DNA from 4 places in the Neoaquamicrobium sediminum genome. Region 2 is predicted to be linked to each of the others. Evidence: predicted binding sites of a transcription regulator. Region 2 holds the regulator's gene; each other region holds the start of a gene.
The links. The regulator LexA, encoded in region 2, represses DNA repair genes until DNA is damaged. The targets are predictions, from matches to a motif close to TGTTCNNNNTGTGTTCNG.
Positions count from the first base shown of each region.

Region 1 (4,827 bases), 230 kb from region 2:
TCGAGCGTCTCGCGGTTGTAGCGCTTGCCGTGGCAGACGTCGCAGGTGACGTAGACGTCGGGCAGGAAGTGCATCTCGATCTTGATGACGCCGTCGCCCTGGCAGGCCTCGCAGCGCCCGCCCTTGACGTTGAAGGAGAAGCGGCCCGGCTGGTAGCCGCGCGCCTTGGCTTCCGGCAGGCCCGCGAACCAGTCGCGGATCGGCGTGAAGGCGCCGGTATAGGTGGCCGGGTTCGAGCGCGGGGTGCGGCCGATGGGCGACTGGTCGATGTCGATCACCTTGTCGAGGAATTCGAGGCCCTCGATGCGGTCGTGCTCGGCCGGGTGCTCTCTTGAGCCCATGATGCGGCGCGAGGCGGCCTTGTAGAGCGTCTCGATCAGGAAGGTCGACTTGCCGCCGCCCGACACGCCGGTGACGCAGGCGAACGTGCCCAGCGGAATTTCGGCGGTGACGTCCTTCAGATTGTTGCCGCGCGCGCCGACGACCTTGATGCGCTTGCCCTTCTTGCCGGGGCGGCGCTCGGCTGGCACCGCGATGCCCATCTCGCCCGACAGATACTGCCCGGTGAGCGAATTGGGATTGGCCATGATCTCGGCCGGCGTGCCGCGCGCCACCACCTTGCCGCCATGGATGCCGGCGGCGGGGCCGATGTCGACGACATAGTCGGCCGTCAGCACCGCGTCCTCGTCATGCTCGACGACGATGACGGTGTTGCCGATGTCGCGCAGGTGTTTCAGCGTCTCGAGCAGGCGGGCATTGTCGCGCTGGTGCAGGCCGATGGAGGGCTCGTCCAGCACATAAAGCACGCCCGTGAGGCCTGAGCCGATCTGCGAGGCAAGCCGGATGCGCTGGCTCTCGCCGCCCGACAGTGTGCCGGACTTGCGCGACAGGGTCAGATAGTCGAGGCCGACATCGTTGAGGAAACGCAGCCGCTCGCGGATCTCCTTGAGGATGCGCATCGCGATCTCGTTTTGTTTGTCGTTCATCGCGCCCGGCAGGTCCTCGAACCAGCCATTGGCGTTGCGGATCGACATCTCTGTGACCTGGCCGATGTGGAGGCCGCCGATCTTGACGGCGAGCGCCTCGGGCTTCAGCCGGTAGCCGTTGCAGGCGGGGCAGGGGGTGGACGACATGAAGCGCTCGATCTCCTCGCGCATCCAGGCCGATTCCGTCTCCTTCCAGCGGCGCTCGAGGTTGGGAATGACACCCTCGAAGGTCTTGGTCGTCTTGTAGGAGCGCAGGCCGTCGTCGTAGCCGAACTCGATCTTGCGATCGCCGGTGCCGCGCAGGATGGCGTCCTTCGCGTCCTCCGGCAGGTCGCGCCATCGGTCGCCGATCTTGAAGCCGTAGGCCTTGCCCAGCGCTTCGAGCGTCTGCGTGTAGTAGGGCGAGGTCGACTTCGCCCACGGGGCCACCGCGCCCTCGCGCAGCGAGACGTGCTCTTCCGGCACTACCAGCATCGGGTCGATGGCGCGCTGGGTGCCGAGCCCGTCGCAGGTGGGGCAGGCGCCGAAGGGGTTGTTGAACGAGAACAGCCGCGGCTCGATCTCGGGGATCGTGAAGCCGGAGACCGGGCAGGCGAATTTCTCCGAGAACAGGATGCGCTCGTGGGTCTCGTTCTTGGACTTGTTGACCGCCTCCTGGCCGGTCTGGCTGGCGTCGAGCGGCCTGTCGGCGAACTCGGCGACCGCAATGCCCTCGGCGAGCTTGAGCGCGGTTTCGAGCGAGTCGGCCAGCCGCGCGGCGAGGTCCGGCCGCACCACCACGCGGTCGACCACCACGTCGATGTCGTGCTTGTATTTCTTGTCGAGCGCCGGCACCTCGCCGATCTCGTAGAACTGGCCGTCGACCTTGACGCGCTGGAAGCCCTTCTTCTGGAGCTCGGCCAGTTCCTTGCGGTATTCGCCCTTGCGGCCGCGCACGATGGGCGCGGTGATGTAGAGCCGCGTGCCTTCGTCGAGCGCCAGCACGCGGTCGACCATCTGGCTGACCGTCTGGCTCTCGATCGGCAGGCCGGTTGCCGGCGAATAGGGCACGCCGACGCGCGCGAAGAGCAGGCGCATGTAGTCGTAGATCTCGGTGACGGTGCCGACCGTCGAGCGCGGGTTCTTCGACGTCGTCTTCTGCTCGATCGAGATGGCCGGCGACAGGCCGTCGATCTGGTCCACGTCCGGCTTCTGCATCATCTCGAGGAACTGCCGGGCATAGGCCGACAGGCTCTCCACGTAGCGCCGCTGCCCCTCGGCGTAGATGGTGTCGAAGGCGAGCGACGACTTGCCCGAGCCGGACAGGCCGGTCATGACGATCAACTGGTCGCGCGGCAGGTCGAGATCGACATTCTTGAGATTGTGCTCGCGCGCGCCGCGAATGGAGATGAATTTCTGGTCCGCCATGGTCCCGTGTGCCGCCTTACATCAGAACGGCCGGCGTCGTAGCCGGCCAGACCCCGGATATGGTGTTGTTGGTGCCGTCCGTCGAGGCCGGCGGCCTCCGGAAAACCGCCTCTGGCTTTTCACGCGTTTTCGCACACAGGGCAAGCAGAAAGAACAGAGAGCGAACAGCTCCTGACAATCCGTTGGCAGGAGGACGCGGCCACTGGCGATCACGAATTGTTGCCGGATCAGCCTCGACGGTTGACGTGGGGGCAGGGCGGAGTCATGCTCTCCCGGTCAGATGAAGCTCGCCTCGGCGGTCGTCCTGGTACGCCCAAGGGGTGTCGGAAACACGGCAAGGCTTGAGCGCGTCTGCGACAGGAGAAACTGCAAAGGGAGATGAGGCATGACCCCGCCGGACAGTCCCAGCAGGCTCCACCACGATGTGGAGCCACGATAACCTGAAGGCGCGGGCACATCGCGGCCTCGTTATCGATCAACCTACAATTTGACAGATAGTCGGATCATCGGGCGACGACCCGAGACGCATCCGAAAAAAGTGCCGGTAATCCATTCCCGGCAACAGAGCAAAGGCTCTCAACGGCCCCGACCACGTCCCGAACGTGGCGGGGCTTTCTTCGTCGCCGGCAGCGACCGAATCGCAGAGGCTGCCGGGATTGTCAGGAGCCCCATTCTCTTGTAAAGAACAAATAAAGAACAATGAAAACTGTGGAGATGTCGCCGAGCGGGCGGCCGGCGGGGCGAATCCGCGAGGGCGTTCGGATAATGTGCCGCGACATCGATGTCAGGTTTAGGACGAGCGCAGGAGAGCGTCATGGCGGGTAGCGTCAACAAGGTCATTCTGGTGGGTAATCTGGGCGCCGATCCGGAAATCCGCCGGCTCAACTCCGGCGACCCGGTCGTCAACCTGCGCATCGCCACCTCCGAGACATGGCGCGACAAGCAGTCCGGGGAGCGGCGCGAGAAGACCGAGTGGCACAACGTCGTCATCTTCAACGACAACCTTGCCAAGGTCGCCGAGCAGTACCTGAAGAAAGGCGCGAAGGTTTATCTCGAGGGCCAGCTCCAGACCCGCAAATGGCAGGACCAGCAGGGACAGGATCGCTACACGACCGAGGTCGTGCTGCAGAAGTTCCGCGGCGAGCTGCAGATGCTCGACACACGCGGTGAGGGCGGCGGCGGCCAGGTCGGCTACGATCGCGGCGGCTCCCAGGGCGGCGGGCGCGGCTCCGATTTCGGCCAGTCCGGACCAGGCGATCAGGGTCGCGGCGGCGGTGGCGGCGGCGGCGGATACTCGCGCGACCTGGACGACGAGATCCCTTTCTAAGGCTCTCCCATGTGCCTTCTGTGCAGCGAGGCCGCAGCGGCGGATCAGGGCATTGCCCTGACCGAGCGGCCCGCTCACCGGCTTTGCGGTCTTTATTGGGAAGGCAGCTACGGAGAGGCGGCGCGAGGGGCGATCCATTCCGTTATCCGAGACGTTCAGGCCTTCGCGGCGCGGCGGGAAAGCGGCTGGCGCAGCCCGATCGTCGGGCTGTCGTGGAACGACCGGCCGGACGGTTTCCGCTACTTCGTCGGCATTGCGATGGATGACGCAGGCGAACTGCCGGAGGGGTTCGGATCGCTTGTTCTGCCTGAAATGACGCTGGCGAGTTCCTGGCATGGAGCCGGCGACGGAGAGGTGGTCGCACATTATGTGCGAATGATCGACTGGGTGAAAACCCGGAGTCTTTCCTGGGACAAGCGTCACTTTCACCACCGGGAAGAATACCCGCACGATGTGGACCTGACGAAACCGCCGGCGCTGCGGCTGCTCATTCCGGTCTCGCCTGCATAAACCGGCACGGCTTAACCCGCTTTCCAGCCAAATAGGTTCGTTGGGCGCTGCGATGTTGCGGCCGGGAAAACCCGGGGCGAAACGGCCGGGCTCGTTCGGTGACAGAAGCCGCAGCACGTGCCCAGCCCGGAACGTTGATTGCAGCGTCCGCCGGCAGGCTCAGTAAAGAAATGTCTCTTTCGTTCGGACAAAGTGACCGTGCTGCCGCGTCATTCGGCTGAGCTTGCCACAGTCTTGGCAGCTTCGCGCGCTTCGTTCCGCGGCGGGGTTCCGTAACCCGACCGGAGAGTCGGTGCTGCGAGGGTCTTTTCCCGTCCGCACGGACCAAGAAGAGGAATTGAAACATGAGTTTGAACAGGATCTTGCTGTCGGGCCTTTCCGCGCTCGCTATCGTCACCGGCACTGTGCTTGGCGCTGCCAACGCCCAGGATGCCGCGCCGCAAACACCACCGCCGGCGGAAGCCGCGCCGCAGCCAGAAGCACCTGCCGCCGCCGCACCTGCGATGGACGAGACGAAGCTGAAATCCTTCGCCGTCGCCTTTCTCGAGGTGACCAAGGTCACCGAGAGCTACAAGCCGCAGATCGAGGCTGCAGGCA
Region 1 is NZ_JAZHFV010000003.1:35,272-40,098, forward strand. It holds gene uvrA (excinuclease ABC subunit UvrA) at 1-2,393, opposite strand, end outside; gene V1479_RS10685 (single-stranded DNA-binding protein) at 3,208-3,720, shown strand; gene V1479_RS10690 (GyrI-like domain-containing protein) at 3,730-4,230, shown strand; gene V1479_RS10695 (DUF4168 domain-containing protein) at 4,575-4,827, shown strand, end outside.
Region 1: the regulator LexA is predicted to act here: its motif matches at 2,543-2,560, upstream of uvrA (excinuclease ABC subunit UvrA).

Region 2 (4,827 bases):
GTCGTCATGCCGGCGGCGGTGCTCGCATGCCTGTTGATGCCCTTCGGCCTCGAAGGGCCGGCGTTGTATGCGATGGGGATGGGCATATCCGCGATGAATTCGATAGCCGTGTGGCTTGCCGAGCGATCGGCATTCGACGCCACCGGCGCGATCCCGCTTTCGGCGGTGCTGATGCTGACCGCAGCGCTGGCGATCCTGACGATGGCTGGCAGCGCCCTGCGCTGGGCAGCACTTCCGCTGCTCATCGCCGGGGCGTTCCTGATCGCGACACGGCAGTTGCCGCATGTCTTCGTCTCGGAGGACGCGCGGCTCGTTGCTGTCGATCGCGGCAATGGGCGCCTCGCCGTCAACCGCGCGCGACCAAGCGCCTTTACCATCCAGAATTGGCAGCGGGCCGCACAAGCCGGCGAACTGGTTTGGCCCATCGAAGGTGATGCCGGGCTCCCGCCTCATGCCGCCCTGAGTGACGATGAGAGCGAGTTGCCTTTCCGGTGCGGCGAAGGGCTTTGCATAGCGCGCCATGGCGGCGGCGGCATAGTCGTTCACGCCGACGGCGAACGAACGGCTTCGACTGCGTGTTCTTATGCCAGCCTGATCGTCATCGACGACGCCACTGCGAACAATCCTTGCCGGGATAGCAGCGTTGCGGTCATCACCAAGCGCGATCTGGCCCGCCGCGGCAGCGCCGAGATCGTCTTCGAGAACGACATCATCAGGGAAACACGCGGGACCGGAGCAAGCCCTGGCACAGGCGCCAGCGACTTGGATCGCACTTCCGCGAGACCGGCTTTATACCCAAACATCCGTTTCGCGATCCGCGAACCTTATCGGCACTGGCACGCGCACCGGCAGTATTCGCGGGAGGCGAGGGGACTTCCACCCTGGCAGAAATCGCAAGGTGAGTAACACCCCGCCGGCTGCCGCGATACCTTTGCAGCGGAAGCGCTGATCGGTGCGTCCTTCAAGGCTCGCGGAGCCTGTCCTCGGGCTCGCCGAAGGCAAGACCCGGGGGCTCGCATCTCAGCATGAGGGAGGGTGTGCATCGCCCGGGAATCCTGCTGCCCGACGGGCTATTCCTTGACGTGCATAGAGCCCAATAGGTTGGATTCGATCAATCCGCCCCTCATGCTCATCCTCAGTCGAGCATGACCTTGTCTAAGGGCCGCTCAATACCGCCGAATAAGCCCGACAAGCCTGCCTTGCACCTTCACGCGATCGGGACCGAAGATACGGGTTTCGTAGGCCGGATTGGCGGCCTCCAGTGCGATCGAGGCGCCCTTGCGGCGGAACCGCTTGAGGGTTGCTTCCTCATCGTCGACGAGCGCCACCACGATGTCGCCGGGATTGGCGGTCTGGCCGTCGCGGATGATGACGGTGTCGCCGTCGAAGATGCCAGCCTCGATCATCGAGTCGCCCTTGACCTCGAGTGCGTAGTGCTCGCCGCCCGAAAGCATTTCCGGCGGAACGCTGATCGAATGCGTCCTGTGCTGGATCGCCTCGATCGGCACGCCGGCGGCAATCCGGCCCATTACGGGAATCGCAACGGCCGCACCGGCATCATCGTCATTGCTGGCAGCCTGGATGCGCGAGGGTTCAGGCGCTCGGCCAAGGCTGCCTTGAATGACGCTGGGCGAGAACTTTTTGGCCGCATTGAGCCCCGGCGCGATCGAGTCCGGCAGCCGCAGCACTTCCAGCGCACGTGCCCTGTTGGGCAGGCGTCGAATGAAGCCGCGCTCCTCGAGCGCCGTAATCAGGCGGTGAATACCGGACTTGGAAGCGAGGTCGAGCGCCTCCTTCATCTCGTCGAAGGAAGGGGGAATGCCAGTTTCCTTCAGCCTTTCATGGATGAAGAGAAGCAGTTCGTGTTGCTTGCGCGTCAGCATTCTGTTGCCCCTTTTGGGAATCAGTCCATAAACAAAACCAGAACAAACACTATCTGTTCCAGTTGTGTTCCGCAACGGCTTAAATTATCGTGAACTTGGCAGCTCGAGGCCGCCCTTATTGCCCAAGCCAGGCTCAGCGCAGCATCAACACGCGGCAGGCATCACCCGCCTCCGACGCGGCCACGTTCGGTTCGCGGATGATGAGCGCGTTGGCGTGCGCCAGTGTCGTCAGCATCGAGGAATCCTGCACGGCGAACGGCCTTGCAACGAGGCGCCCGTCCTCAAGCGTCGCTGCCGCGCGGACATAATCCTGCCGGTGATCGTTGGCCTTCATGGCTTCGCCAAGGACGGCTTCCCTTATGTCGGCAACATGTGGGCGGCCGCCAAGCTTCGCGAGCAGCGGTTTCAGGAACAGATGCGCGCAGACGAGGCTTGAAACCGGATTTCCCGGCAGGCCGAGTACACGGGTCTCGGCTAGTCTGCCGAACATCAGCGGCTTGCCGGGGCGCATGGCGATCTTCCAGAACTCGAGCGCCATGCCTTCGCCAGTAAGCACCTCGCGGACGAGGTCGTGGTCGCCGACCGAAGCACCGCCGAGCGTCACGATCACGTCGGCACCGGCCGAGATTGCGTCACGGACGCGCTCGGCAAGCACGCCGCGATCGTCAGGCGCGATGCCGAGATCCAGCACCCGAGCGCCTGCATCGCGCGCCAGCGCCGCGACCCCATAGCCGTTCGATGCGATGATCTGGTCGGGCCCGGGTTCCGAACCGGGCGGCAGCAACTCGCTGCCCGTGGCCAGGATCGCGACCAGCGGCGTGCGCACCACCGAAAGGAGCGGGTGGTTGCCGGCTGCTGCGAGCGACAGCGCTGCAGCGTCGAGCGCCCGGCCTTTGGCCAAAAGGATGTCGCCGACGCGGAAATCGAGCCCGGCAGCCCTTACGTGACGGCCAGGGGTGACCGCTTCGCTGGCGCGGATGGTTAGTCCGTCTTCGTCCGGCTCGGCATCTTCCTGAAGCAGAACCGCATCCGCGCCTTCGGGGACAGGTGCGCCTGTGAAGATGCGTACGGCCTCGCCGGCGCCGACCGCGCCATCGAAGCGCTGGCCGGCTATCGATTGACCGATGACCGTCAGAGCAGTGGATTGGTCGACCGTATCCGCGGCGCGCACCGCATATCCGTCCATTGCCGAAGCGGGGAAGGGAGGCTGCGTCCGCCGTGCCTCCACGGCGTTGGCCAGCACATGTCCGGCTGCGTCTCCAATCGCGATCTCCTCGGCGGGCAGGGCCGTCACATCGTCGAGCAGCCGGCGCAGCGCTTCGTCAACCGGCAGCAGGCCAGCCATGTCAGACGTCCTGCAGCCGGTAATCGCCGGACTTGCCGCCGGACTTTTCCACCACACGGATGTCGGAAATCGTCATGGCGCGGTCGGCTGCCTTGGCCATGTCGTAGATCGTCAGGCAGGCGACCGAAGCCGCCGTCAGCGCTTCCATCTCGACGCCGGTCTTGCCGGTCACGCGGGCGAGCGCCGTGACGCGCAGGCCGGGCAGGTTGTCATCCGGTTCTATCTCGACCGAAACCTTGGTGAGCAGGAGCGGATGGCAGAGCGGGATCAGCTCGTGCGTCCGCTTGGCGGCCATGATGCCGGCAATGCGGGCGGTGCCGAGCACGTCCCCCTTCTTTGCATCGCCGGCGAGGATCATGGCCAGCGTGGAGGGCTGCATCGTCACCGCGCCTTGCGCAACCGCCGTGCGCTCAGTCTCCTGCTTGCCGCCGACATCGACCATGTTGGCCTCGCCGGATGCGCCAAGATGCGTGAGGCCGCTCACGGCGTCAGCCTGCCAGCCGATGCGTGTCGAGACCGAGCAGCGACCGCGTAGCGCCGGCAACATCGGCCTGCCGCATCAGGCTTTCGCCGACGAGGAAGGTGGAGATGCCGGAGCGAGCCAGGCGCGCGCAGTCGGCATTGGTGAAGATGCCGCTCTCGCCGACGATGAGCTTTTCTTGGGGGATGCGCGCCGCCAGTCGCTCCGAGGTTTCGAGGCTCACCTCGAAGGTGCGCAGGTTGCGGTTGTTGATACCGACGAGCGGCGAGGACAGGTGCTTCAGCGCGCGATCCAGTTCCGCCTCGTCATGCACCTCGACGAGCACGTCCATGCCGATGGCATGGGCCTCATCCTCGAGTGCTTTCGCTTCATCGTCGGACAGGCTCGCCATGATGACGAGGATCGCATCGGCACCCCAGCTTCGCGCCTCGTGAACCTGATAGGCCTCGAACATGAAATCCTTGCGGAGCGCGGGCAGGGCGGTGGCGGCCCGCGCCTCGGTCAGGAATTCGGGCGCACCTTGGAAAGACGGGCGGTCGGTCAGCACCGACAGGCACGCAGCGCCTCCCTGCTCGTAAGCGTGCGCAAGCGCGGGCGGATCGAAGTCGGCACGGATGAGCCCCTTCGAGGGGCTCGCCTTCTTGATCTCGGCGATCAGCGCGAACTGTCCGGCTTCGTGCCTGGCCTCGAGCGCCTTGCGAAAACCGCGAGGCGGGGTCTGGTCGGCAGCCCGCGCCTTGACCTCGGCAAGCGGAAGCTCGGCCTTGGCAGCAGCGATCTCCTCGCGCTTGTAGGCCTCGATCTTGCGCAGAATATCAGTCATGCCGCTCCCCGGTTGGAGACGTGCACCAGTAGTTCGAGCGCGGAGGCCGCCGACCCGTTATCGATTGAGCGGGTGGCAAGCTCCATGCCCTCGTCTAGCGTCCGGGCCTTGCCGGCCACGACAAGCGCGCCTGCCGCATTCAGGAGGGAGATATCGCGATAAGCACCCTTGTCGCCGGCAAGCACGCCACGAAGCGCCCTGGCGTTGTGAGCCGCATCGGCGCCCTTCAGGTCCTCGGGCTTGACGCGTGCCAGGCCGACCTCCTCGGGTTGGACCTCGAAGGTACGGATCTTGC
Region 2 is NZ_JAZHFV010000003.1:263,062-267,888, forward strand. It holds gene V1479_RS11835 (ComEC/Rec2 family competence protein) at 1-906, shown strand, start outside; gene lexA (transcriptional repressor LexA) at 1,167-1,883, opposite strand; gene V1479_RS11845 (molybdopterin molybdotransferase MoeA) at 2,017-3,228, opposite strand; gene moaC (cyclic pyranopterin monophosphate synthase MoaC) at 3,230-3,712, opposite strand; gene trpC (indole-3-glycerol phosphate synthase TrpC) at 3,717-4,532, opposite strand; gene trpD (anthranilate phosphoribosyltransferase) at 4,529-4,827, opposite strand, start outside.

Region 3 (4,827 bases), on a different contig from region 2:
TCCATGGAGCGGATCAGCTCCTTGAGGTTTTCCAGTCGACCCGGCGCTTCTGCCGAGCGGTCGTTCTTCCACATTTCCGTGTAGCCGGACTCTTCGAGGATGGTTTCGGCGAGTTCGGTATGCGGTGTGTTGTCGAGCAGGCCCTGCCAGCGCGCGAAGTTGGCCGCGACCTCGCGGAGCGCCGCGCGGGGCTTGGGCTTCATCTCGTCGCTTTCGGCGAGCTTGGCGGCGGCCTCCAGCATCGGCACGCGCAAGGCCCGAGAGGTATCGTGAACCTGGCGGATGGCCGCTTCGCCCAGCCCGCGCTTGGGCACGTTGACGATGCGCTCGAAGGCGAGGTCGTCGGCACCCTGCGCCACTACGCGGAAATAGGCCATCGCGTCGCGGATTTCCTGCCGTTCGTAGAAGCGCGGACCGCCGATGACGCGGTAGTTCAGGCCGAGCGTGACGAAGCGGTCCTCGAATTCGCGCATCTGGAAGGATGCGCGGACCAGGATCGCCATGTCGTTGAGATTGTGTTGCCGGCGCTGAAGCGCCTCGATTTCCTCGCCGACCGCGCGGGCTTCTTCTTCCGAATCCCACGCCGCGTGAACCATCACCTTGGCGTCGTCGGCATCGGCCTTTTCGGTGAACAGCGTCTTGCCCAGCCGCCCTTCGTTGTGGGCGATCAGATGGGAGGCTGCGCCGAGGATGTGCGCGGTGGAGCGGTAGTTGCGTTCCAGCCGGATGACGGCCGCGCCCGGAAAGTCCTTTTCGAAACGCAGGATGTTGTCGACCTCGGCGCCGCGCCAACCGTAGATCGACTGGTCGTCGTCGCCTACGCAGCAGATGTTGACGCTCGCGGCCGAGCGCCCGCTGGCCTCCGCGGGGGCGGGCGAAAAGTCGCCCGCCGCCCGGTCGGGCTTGCGGCCTTCGGCCGGCACGGCAGCACCGCGTTTTGTCTCAGGCCGCTGGGCGAGCAGCCGCAGCCACATATACTGGGCGGTGTTGGTGTCCTGATACTCGTCGACCAGGATGTATTTGAATTTGGCGTGATATTCGCGCAGCACGTCGGGATGCTGGCGGAAAATGCGGATCGGGTGGCACAGCAGGTCGCCGAAATCGCAGGCGTTGAGCGTGTGGAGCCGGTCCTGGTAAGCCCTGTAAAGCTCGCGGCCCTTGCCATTTGCGAAGGCTCTGGCGTCGCCTTCGGCAATCTCCTCGGGCCCGAGGCCCTTGTTCTTCCAGCCGTCGATCATCTGCGCGAACTGGCGTGCCGGCCAGCGCTTGTCGTCCAGCCCCTCGGCCTGGATCAACTGCTTGATCAGGCGGATTACGTCGTCGGTGTCGAGGATCGTGAAGTCCGAGCGCAGCCCTGCCAGTTCGGCATGACGGCGCAGGAGCTTGACGCCGATGGAGTGGAACGTACCCAGCCACGGCATGCCTTCTACCGCTTCACCGACCAGCACGCCGATGCGCTGCTTCATCTCGCGCGCGGCCTTGTTGGTAAAGGTGACAGCGAGGATCTGGCTCGGCCAGGCGCGGCCGGTGGCGAGGATATGCGCGATGCGGGTGGTGAGCACGCGGGTCTTGCCGGTGCCGGCACCTGCCAGCACGAGGACCGGGCCTTCCGTGGTCTCGACCGCAAGACGCTGCTCTGGGTTCAGCCCGGTCAGATAGTCGGGCGCGCGATGGGCCGAGCGCGCGGCCATGGCACGCGCAGCGATGCCGCCGCCGGCAGGTTGCGCGGCAGGCTGACCCTTCGAGCGCGGCGTATCGTCCTCGTCGAAGAAAGGAATATCGTCGGGAAATCCGGACATCTCACCCGAATGTAGTGATTCGGGGGTGAAAGACCAGCGTTCCCGTAACGTTCATGCAAGATGAGGCTTTCGAACCCTTGGCGGGAATGCCGGGTCGCGCTATCGTTGTCGCGGGCTGGAGATGGCCCGCAGTCCGCGCCCGCAAGGGTCTGGCGAACATCTCTAAAAACCTTCCAATCCGGTTTTCCATCCGGCGAAGGCATCGGCAACGCGGACACTGATGAAGCCAGTCGCCGGCTGAAAAGGACCGGAAATCATGCGCACCTACCGCGATGCCAAGGCCATGGCGAAAGCCATGCGCGAGGCGCTTGCCGAGCGAAAGCTGGATATACAGCACAACGAGGCACTGGAAATCGTCGCCCGCCAGTTCGGGCTCGATACGTGGAATATCCTCTCGGCCAAAATTGCCGAAGAAGTCGGGACTACAGCAAGGCGCGACGATATAGCCTTTGAGCAGGCGGTTCCGATCGTGCGCATCTTCGACGTGGCCAAGGCGCACGAGTTCTATCTCGAATTCCTCGGCTTCTCGGTCGACTGGGAACACCGGTTCGGGGAGAATTTTCCGCTCTACACGCAGGTATCGCGCGGCGATCTGAAACTGCATCTTTCGGAACATGCCGGTGACGCGACACCGGGCGGCAACATGGTCGTCTACATGGAAGGCATCCGCAGTTTCCACGCCGAACTTCTTGCCAAGAACTACCGTTATATGAAGCCGGGTCTCGAGAAGCAGGATTGGGGCCTCGAAATGGCTGTGACCGATCCCTTCAACAACCGCATGCGGTTCATGGAGCGGTAGGACGGCTAGGCCACCTTGTGGCGGGCGCCGGACATCCCGACGCCCGTCAGTATGCGGTGTCGGGCTCGTCCCGCCTGGCGCGCAGATGGCGGGCCTCCATCAGAATTCGGCGGGCATAGATGACGTCGATGGGGATCGGCTGGCGCAGTCGCCGGATGTCTTGGAGTTCTTGCTCCACCAATCTTTGGGCGCGCCGCAGATCGTGATCGGTGTAGGCTTCATCCAGCGCCACCGCGCAAGCAAAGTGGGCGACGTCGCCGGTGATGCCGTCGTGCATGATTTCTCTTCTCCGACCATTCCCCGTCGGACTCGCGCCGTGGTGAGTCGCCCCTGCCTGCGATTGTGGAAGTGTCCGGCGCACGATCAAGGCGGGTGAGGGGATGAAGCTGTGCAAAGGCCGTCAGGGTTAATCGTTGCCTAACGGCGTCTCGGCGTGTTCCGGTGGCGTCAGCCGGCCTTGCGGCGGATGCCGATCGAGCGGCCCGCGCGCTCCGGGACCGGCAGGTTAGCATGTGCGGCTCGCATCGCCTCGATGTTGGCAAGAACATCTGGCGGGAAGGGGCAGACCTTGGGGCCGCTCATGTCGATATGCAGGGTCAGGACCTCCGATGTCGCGGCGAGCCAGCCGTCGGCGTGGTGCAGTTCCTGGAAGACGTGAAAACGTTTCTCGTCGTGATCGAGCATCTGGAAGGTGGAGGTGACCTTGTCGCCGAGGTGCAACTCGCGGACGTAGCAGACGTGGATCTCGGCGGTGTAGGTTGTCAGTCGCCGCTCGCCTGCATATTTCGGCCCCATGCCCAGCAGCTCGAAGGCTTCGTCGGCGCAACGGTCGAACAGGACGTTGTAGTAGGCCATGTTCATGTGGCCGTTATAATCGATCCAGTCCTTCTCGACCTCGAGAACGCGCGAGACGAAAGGGGCGGGATTGGCCATTGCTGATTCCTGTCTTTTGGGGCAGGGCCGCGTCCGGATCGCTGGACAAAGGCCACGCCATTTGCATGCTGCCGACAGAGAAGACCAAAGGGCGTACGGAGACAAGGTCGACGGTCGCCCATCCACGGAGGAAAGTTCATGGCTCTTGCCGATCTGCAACCCGTTGCGCGCAACGATGCCGGCAGCGCAGCCGTCGTCGGCATCCTCAAGCAGCGCTTCGGCGAGCGTTTCCAGACCGGCCAAGCGATTCGCGGCCAGCATGCGCACTCCACCACCTACATTCCCTCTCAGCTTCCCGACGGCGTGGTGTTTCCGCATTCGACCGAGGAAGTGCAGGAGATCGTGCGGGTCTGCGGTGAGCATGGCGTGCCGGTCATCCCGTTCGGGACCGGTACGTCGCTCGAAGGCCACGTCAACGCGCCCGGCGGCGGCATCTGCATCGACATGATGCAGATGAACAAGGTGCTGGCCGTGCATGCCGAAGATCTCGACTGTACCATCGAGCCCGGCGTCACGCGCGAGGAGCTCAACACCTATCTGCGTGACACCGGCCTGTTTTTCCCGATCGACCCCGGCGCCAATGCCAGCCTCGGCGGTATGGCCTCCACGCGCGCATCGGGCACCAACGCGGTGCGCTATGGCACGATGCGGGAGAACGTGCTTTCGCTGACCGCCGTGATGGCCGACGGGCGGGCGATCACGACGGCTAAGCGGGCGCGCAAGTCGTCGGCCGGCTACGACCTCACCCGGCTGCTCGTCGGCTCCGAGGGCACGCTCGGCGTCATCACCGGGCTGACGCTGAAGCTCTACGGTATCCCGCAGGCGATCTCGGGCGGGGTCTGCCCGTTCCCGTCCGTCGATGCGGCCTGCAACGCCGTCATCACCACAATCCAGATGGGCGTGCCGGTGGCGCGCATCGAGCTTGTCAACGCGCTGTGCATGCGGGCGCTGAACGGCTACGCCAAGCTCGATTATCCCGAGACGCCCTGCCTGTTCCTGGAATTCCATGGCACGGACGCAGGTGTCCGCGAGCAGGCGGAGACGTTCGGCGAGATCGCGGCGGAGTTCGGCGGCGGTTCGTTCCAGTGGACCAACGTAGCCGAGGAGCGGGCGAAGCTCTGGAAGGCGCGGCACGACGCCTACTGGGCCGGCCTTTCGCTCAAGCCCGGCGCGACCTCCCTGTCGACCGACGTCTGCGTGCCAATCTCGCGGCTTGCCGAATGCATCAACGAGACCGAGGAAGACATAGCGCGTTCCGGACTAATTGCACCCATCGTAGGGCATGTCGGAGACGGC
Region 3 is NZ_JAZHFV010000006.1:590,266-595,092, forward strand. It holds gene V1479_RS19560 (ATP-dependent helicase) at 1-1,799, opposite strand, end outside; gene V1479_RS19565 (glyoxalase superfamily protein) at 2,056-2,598, shown strand; gene V1479_RS19570 (hypothetical protein) at 2,645-2,875, opposite strand; gene V1479_RS19575 (thioesterase family protein) at 3,046-3,531, opposite strand; gene V1479_RS19580 (FAD-binding oxidoreductase) at 3,670-4,827, shown strand, end outside.
Region 3: the regulator LexA is predicted to act here: its motif matches at 1,837-1,854, upstream of V1479_RS19560 (ATP-dependent helicase).

Region 4 (4,827 bases), on a different contig from region 2:
CCTTTGACGACGCGGGAAAAGGCACTAGAATTGGGTCCGTACTGGCACCGTGACCCTTAGCATCCCAATCCGGGAGGAGACCGGACAATGCCCCAGCTTATTTTCTTCGCAGCGCTCGGCATCGTCGCCTATGTCGGCTACCGCTCCTTCATCCGCGAGGCAGAGCGCCTGACAGCGAAAGCGCGGCGCGCCGAGGCGGAGCAGCGCACGGGGTCGCAGGGCACGCTGGTGAAAGACCCCAAGACCGGCGAATACCACCTCCTGAAGGACTGAACGCCGGTCCATGCCTGCAAAAGTCGTCGAGCACGCGCCGGCCAAGGTGAACCTTGCGCTGCATGTCACCGGCCGCCGGGATGACGGGTACCACCTGCTCGACACGCTCGTGGTGTTCACCGAGGTAGGCGACACAGTGTCGGTCGCGGCGGCGGAGCAAGACAGTTTTACCATCCAGGGTCCTTTCGCTGGTCTGCTCGACGACGAGGCCGACAACCTCGTGCTGAGGGCGCGGGACCTGCTGCGAAGCAAGCACGGCGACCTGCCGCCGGTCGCTATCTCGCTTGAAAAGAACCTGCCTGTCGCCTCCGGCATCGGCGGCGGTTCAAGCGATGCAGCGGCGACACTGCGGGCACTGATGCGATTATGGGGCATCGAGCTTTCCGCCGATACGCTGGCGGCAGCGGCTCTGCGGCTGGGTGCAGATTTGCCGATGTGCCTCTATGCACGGACGCTCGTAGCACGCGGGATCGGAGAGGAAATCGAGCCGGTCGAGGGCATTCCGCCGCTTCATATGGTGCTGGCCAACCCCGGCGTAGCCGTACCGACCCCCGCGATATTCCGCGCGCTGGCCAGCCGCGAGAACCCGCCTTTGCCGACGCTGCCGGGACCGCAGGCATTGTCTGCCTGGCTGACGGATACGCGCAACGACCTGGAAGTGCCGGCTCAAACGCTCGCGCCGGAAATTGGTGAGGTACTGTCGGCGCTCACCGCCAACGGCGCGGCGCTGGCGCGTATGTCTGGCTCGGGTGCAACGTGTTTCGGGCTGTTCGCATCGCGCGACGAGGCGAAGGTCGCCGCATCCGCCATCGCGGTGCTGCACCCCTCGTGGTACGTGACGGCGACGCGAACGATCGAAAGGGCTCGAGCAGATGCCACTTGACGAGAACAGACCCTTCCTGCCTGTCGGCATTGCCGTGCTGACCGTCTCCGACACGCGGACGCCGGAGGACGACAAGTCCGGGCAGACGCTTGCCGAGCGGATCGGGGCGGCCGGTCACCGGCTCGCCGCACGCGACATCGTGAAGGACGACGTCGAGGCAATTCGCTCCGTCGTACGTGGCTGGGCGAAGGACGATGCTGTCGACGTGATCATCACAACAGGCGGCACCGGCTTCACCGGCCGCGACGTGACGCCGGAAGCGCTGGAGCCCATTTTCGAGAAGCGCATGGACGGCTTCTCGGAAGTCTTCCACCGGATTTCCTACGACAAGATCGGCACGTCCACGATCCAGTCGCGGGCGACTGGCGGAGTGGTCGACGCCACGTTCGTCTTCGTGCTGCCCGGCTCGCCGGGAGCTTGCCGTGACGCGTGGGACCATATCCTCAAGGCGCAGCTCGACTACCGCCACATGCCATGCAATTTCGTGGAGATCATGCCGCGGCTGGACGAGCATCTGAAGCGCGGCGGAACAAGCTAGGCTGTCTTTGCGGAAGGCGGCGCGGGAAGAATCTCCGCGCCCAGCCTGCGCGCCGATACCGACCGAGCGATCGCCAGACCGTCAGCCCGAGCCAGCGATAGCGCCTGGCGTTTAGTAATCATCAGCCCGTCTGCCAGCGGTCTACGACCGGCGAAGACGCGGGCGAGGAAGGGCTGCCTGTACTGGCGCGCGCGCGTGAAGCGGGCCGCGCCGGCGGCCACTTCCGCGTGGCTGAGAACGGCGTCCATCCATCCTTCAAGCAGCCGCGCGCCCGGCTCGAGAATCAGTATCCATTCGCTGCGCGCCTGCCTGATGCCGGACAGCGCATCGGCACCGGCCAGATAGCTGCAACCGGCATGTTCAGCGACGGTGTGGGTGCGGTCCGACGAGCCGCCGTCACAGACGATCACCTCGCGCACCACGCCTTCGACGGCCCCGCCAACGAGCGAGGCGAGCGTGCGCGCCAACGCATCTTCATGGTTACGCGTCTCGATCAGGACGGACAGCATTCGACCGGAATAGCTGAAAGCGCCGGCTAAAGCCAGTGCTGCACTGCAGCAGAAAAAGTTCTTGCTTTGTTCTGCGTCCAGAAATAGGAATAGTTTCATCACGGACAGGCGAGTCGTTCGCCAACGGAGCCAGACATGGAACCGATCAGACAAGCGGATATGGCAGCCTTTGCTGGCGGCGGCGCGGCCGCGGCGAACGCGCTGGTGGACGATAGCGGGCTCCGCGTCGGCTTCGACAGGCGGCGCGGCCGCGCGGCCGGCGTCAATCCTTCCGGCCGCTACGAGCCGCTGACGCGGCATGTCTTCGACGACGGGTGGAACAGCCTCGAGGAATTGCCTCCGTTCAAGACCGAAGTTCAGGTCGAGAAGCCACGCAACATCATCACCCGCAACACGTCGCCGGACATCTCATTCGACCGTTCGATCAATCCCTATCGCGGCTGCGAGCATGGCTGCGTCTATTGCTTCGCGCGGCCGACCCACGCTTTCATGGGATTGTCGCCGGGGCTGGACTTCGAGGCGAAGCTGTTTGCCAAGCCGGACGCTGCCCGGTTGCTGGAGCGGGAACTGGCGAAACCCGGCTATGAGCCCCGAACGATTGCGATCGGCACCAACACCGATCCCTACCAGCCGATCGAGAAACAGTGGCGCATCATGCGCGAAATTCTCGAAGTGCTGGAGGCGCATAACCACCCTGTCGGCATCGTCACCAAGTCGGCATTGGTGACACGCGACGCCGACATTCTCGGACGCATGGCCGAGAAGGGGCTGGCCAAGGTGGCGCTTTCGATCACCACGCTCGACCGCAAGCTGGCACGGATGATGGAGCCGCGCGCGGCCACGCCACCGAAGCGGCTGGAGGCTCTGCGCACGCTGGCAGATGCGGGGGTGCCAGTCTCGGTGATGATCGGCCCTGTGATCCCGGCGCTGAACGATCAGGAGATCGAGCGCATTCTTGACTCCGCCCAGGCGGCCGGCGCCCGCGAGGCAGGCTACATCATCCTGCGTCTGCCGCTGGAGGTGTCGCCGATCTTCAAGGACTGGCTGCTGCGGCACTATCCGGACAGATACCGCCACGTGATTTCGCTGATCCGTTCGATGCGTGGAGGCAAGGACTACGATGCCGAGTGGGGCAAACGGATGAAGGGCGCAGGGCCCTATGCATGGCAGATCGGCCGGCGCTTCGAAATCGCGGCAAAGCGGCTGGAACTCAATGTTGAGAAGAGGCGGCTGCGAACCGATCTGTTCAAGCCGCCGGCCCAGGCGGGCGAGCAGTTGATGCTGCTCTAGTAATCATAGGCAGCGCGGGCGATGTCCAGCATCGCCCGCGCCAGCGAATTCCGTCCGGCCTGCCCCGTCCCCTGGCACCCGACGGAGCCTTCCCGCCCCGCCCCATCCGGCGGGAAGGACTGGAGAACCGGAGCCCCGCGAGCATCGCCGCAACATGCCTCGCCCGCGCTCCGGTTCTCCGCTTTTCTTTTGCCCGACGACAAGTGGATACGCTCGCTGTGGGATGGTTCGCTGCTTGCACCGGGGCCTCAGCCGGTGCAAGCATCGACAGGCTATGCCACGACCACAGCCCGATTCTCCGCTTCTTTTCGACCTGCCCGTGCGACCCGATTTCTCGCTGGAGAGGGAGGCCCTGCGCGATAGCCGCTGGCCCGTGGCCGGCACCGACGAGGCAGGCCGGGGGCCTCTCGCAGGCCCGGTGGTTGCGGCCGCCGTCGTCCTCGATCCTGAGAACATTCCGGATGGGCTGGACGATTCGAAGCGGATGGATGCAGCAGCACGCGAAGGCGTGTTCACCGAAATTCTCACGCGCGCAAGGGCGGTTTCGTTTTCGGCCGTATGCGCGGGTTCCATCGACAGCGGCGATATCCGCAAGGCAAGCCTGGAAGCCATGCGCCGGTCAGTGGCCACGCTTACTGTGAAGCCGTTGCTGGTGCTTGCGGACGGCCGGGACGTTCCACCCGGGCTCCCCTGTCTCGGCCGCGCGGTCGTCAAGGGTGACCAGCGCTCGCAATCGATCGCGGCAGCCTCCATCATCGCCAAGGTGATGCGAGACCGGATGATGGCGCGCGCCGGAGCCTGTGACGTGCGCTACGGTTTCGAGCTCCATATGGGCTACGCAACGGTCCGCCATCGCACCGCGATCCTGGAACACGGGCCGGTAACACGGCTGCACAGGCTCTCCTTCGCGCCGTTCCGCACATAAAGAGCAGTTGCCCAGAAAACCTGTTTGCCGTCATGCGTCCTTCGAGGCTCGCTTTGCTCGCACCTCAAGATGAGGGACGAGGGTTGATCAAACTCTCCCACGGGTGGCTCGACGGACGTCAAAGAAGCCCCCTCAAGCCCGCAACATCGCCGGGCGGTGCACAGCCGTCCTCATCCTGAGGTGCGAGCAAAGCGAGCCTCGAAGGACGCACCATAACAAAAGGCCGCCCGGAGGCGGCCTTAGAGTGTTCGAACCGGTAGAACCGATCAGTTCAGCTTCGCCTTGACGTCGTCAAGCGTCGACTTGAAAAGCGCGGCGTCAGCGCGTGCATCGACCTTGTCCGCGAGCAGCTTGCCGGCAGCCTCGATGGCGATATCCACCGCGCTGCTGCGCACCTCGTTGACTGCGT
Region 4 is NZ_JAZHFV010000002.1:617,199-622,025, reverse strand. It holds gene V1479_RS08295 (S49 family peptidase) at 1-7, shown strand, start outside; gene V1479_RS08290 (hypothetical protein) at 88-273, shown strand; gene V1479_RS08285 (4-(cytidine 5'-diphospho)-2-C-methyl-D-erythritol kinase) at 284-1,156, shown strand; gene moaB (molybdenum cofactor biosynthesis protein B) at 1,146-1,694, shown strand; gene V1479_RS08275 (glycosyltransferase family 2 protein) at 1,691-2,203, opposite strand; gene V1479_RS08270 (PA0069 family radical SAM protein) at 2,339-3,493, shown strand; gene rnhB (ribonuclease HII) at 3,768-4,418, shown strand; gene V1479_RS08260 (F0F1 ATP synthase subunit B) at 4,685-4,827, opposite strand, start outside.
Region 4: the regulator LexA is predicted to act here: its motif matches at 2,260-2,277, upstream of V1479_RS08270 (PA0069 family radical SAM protein).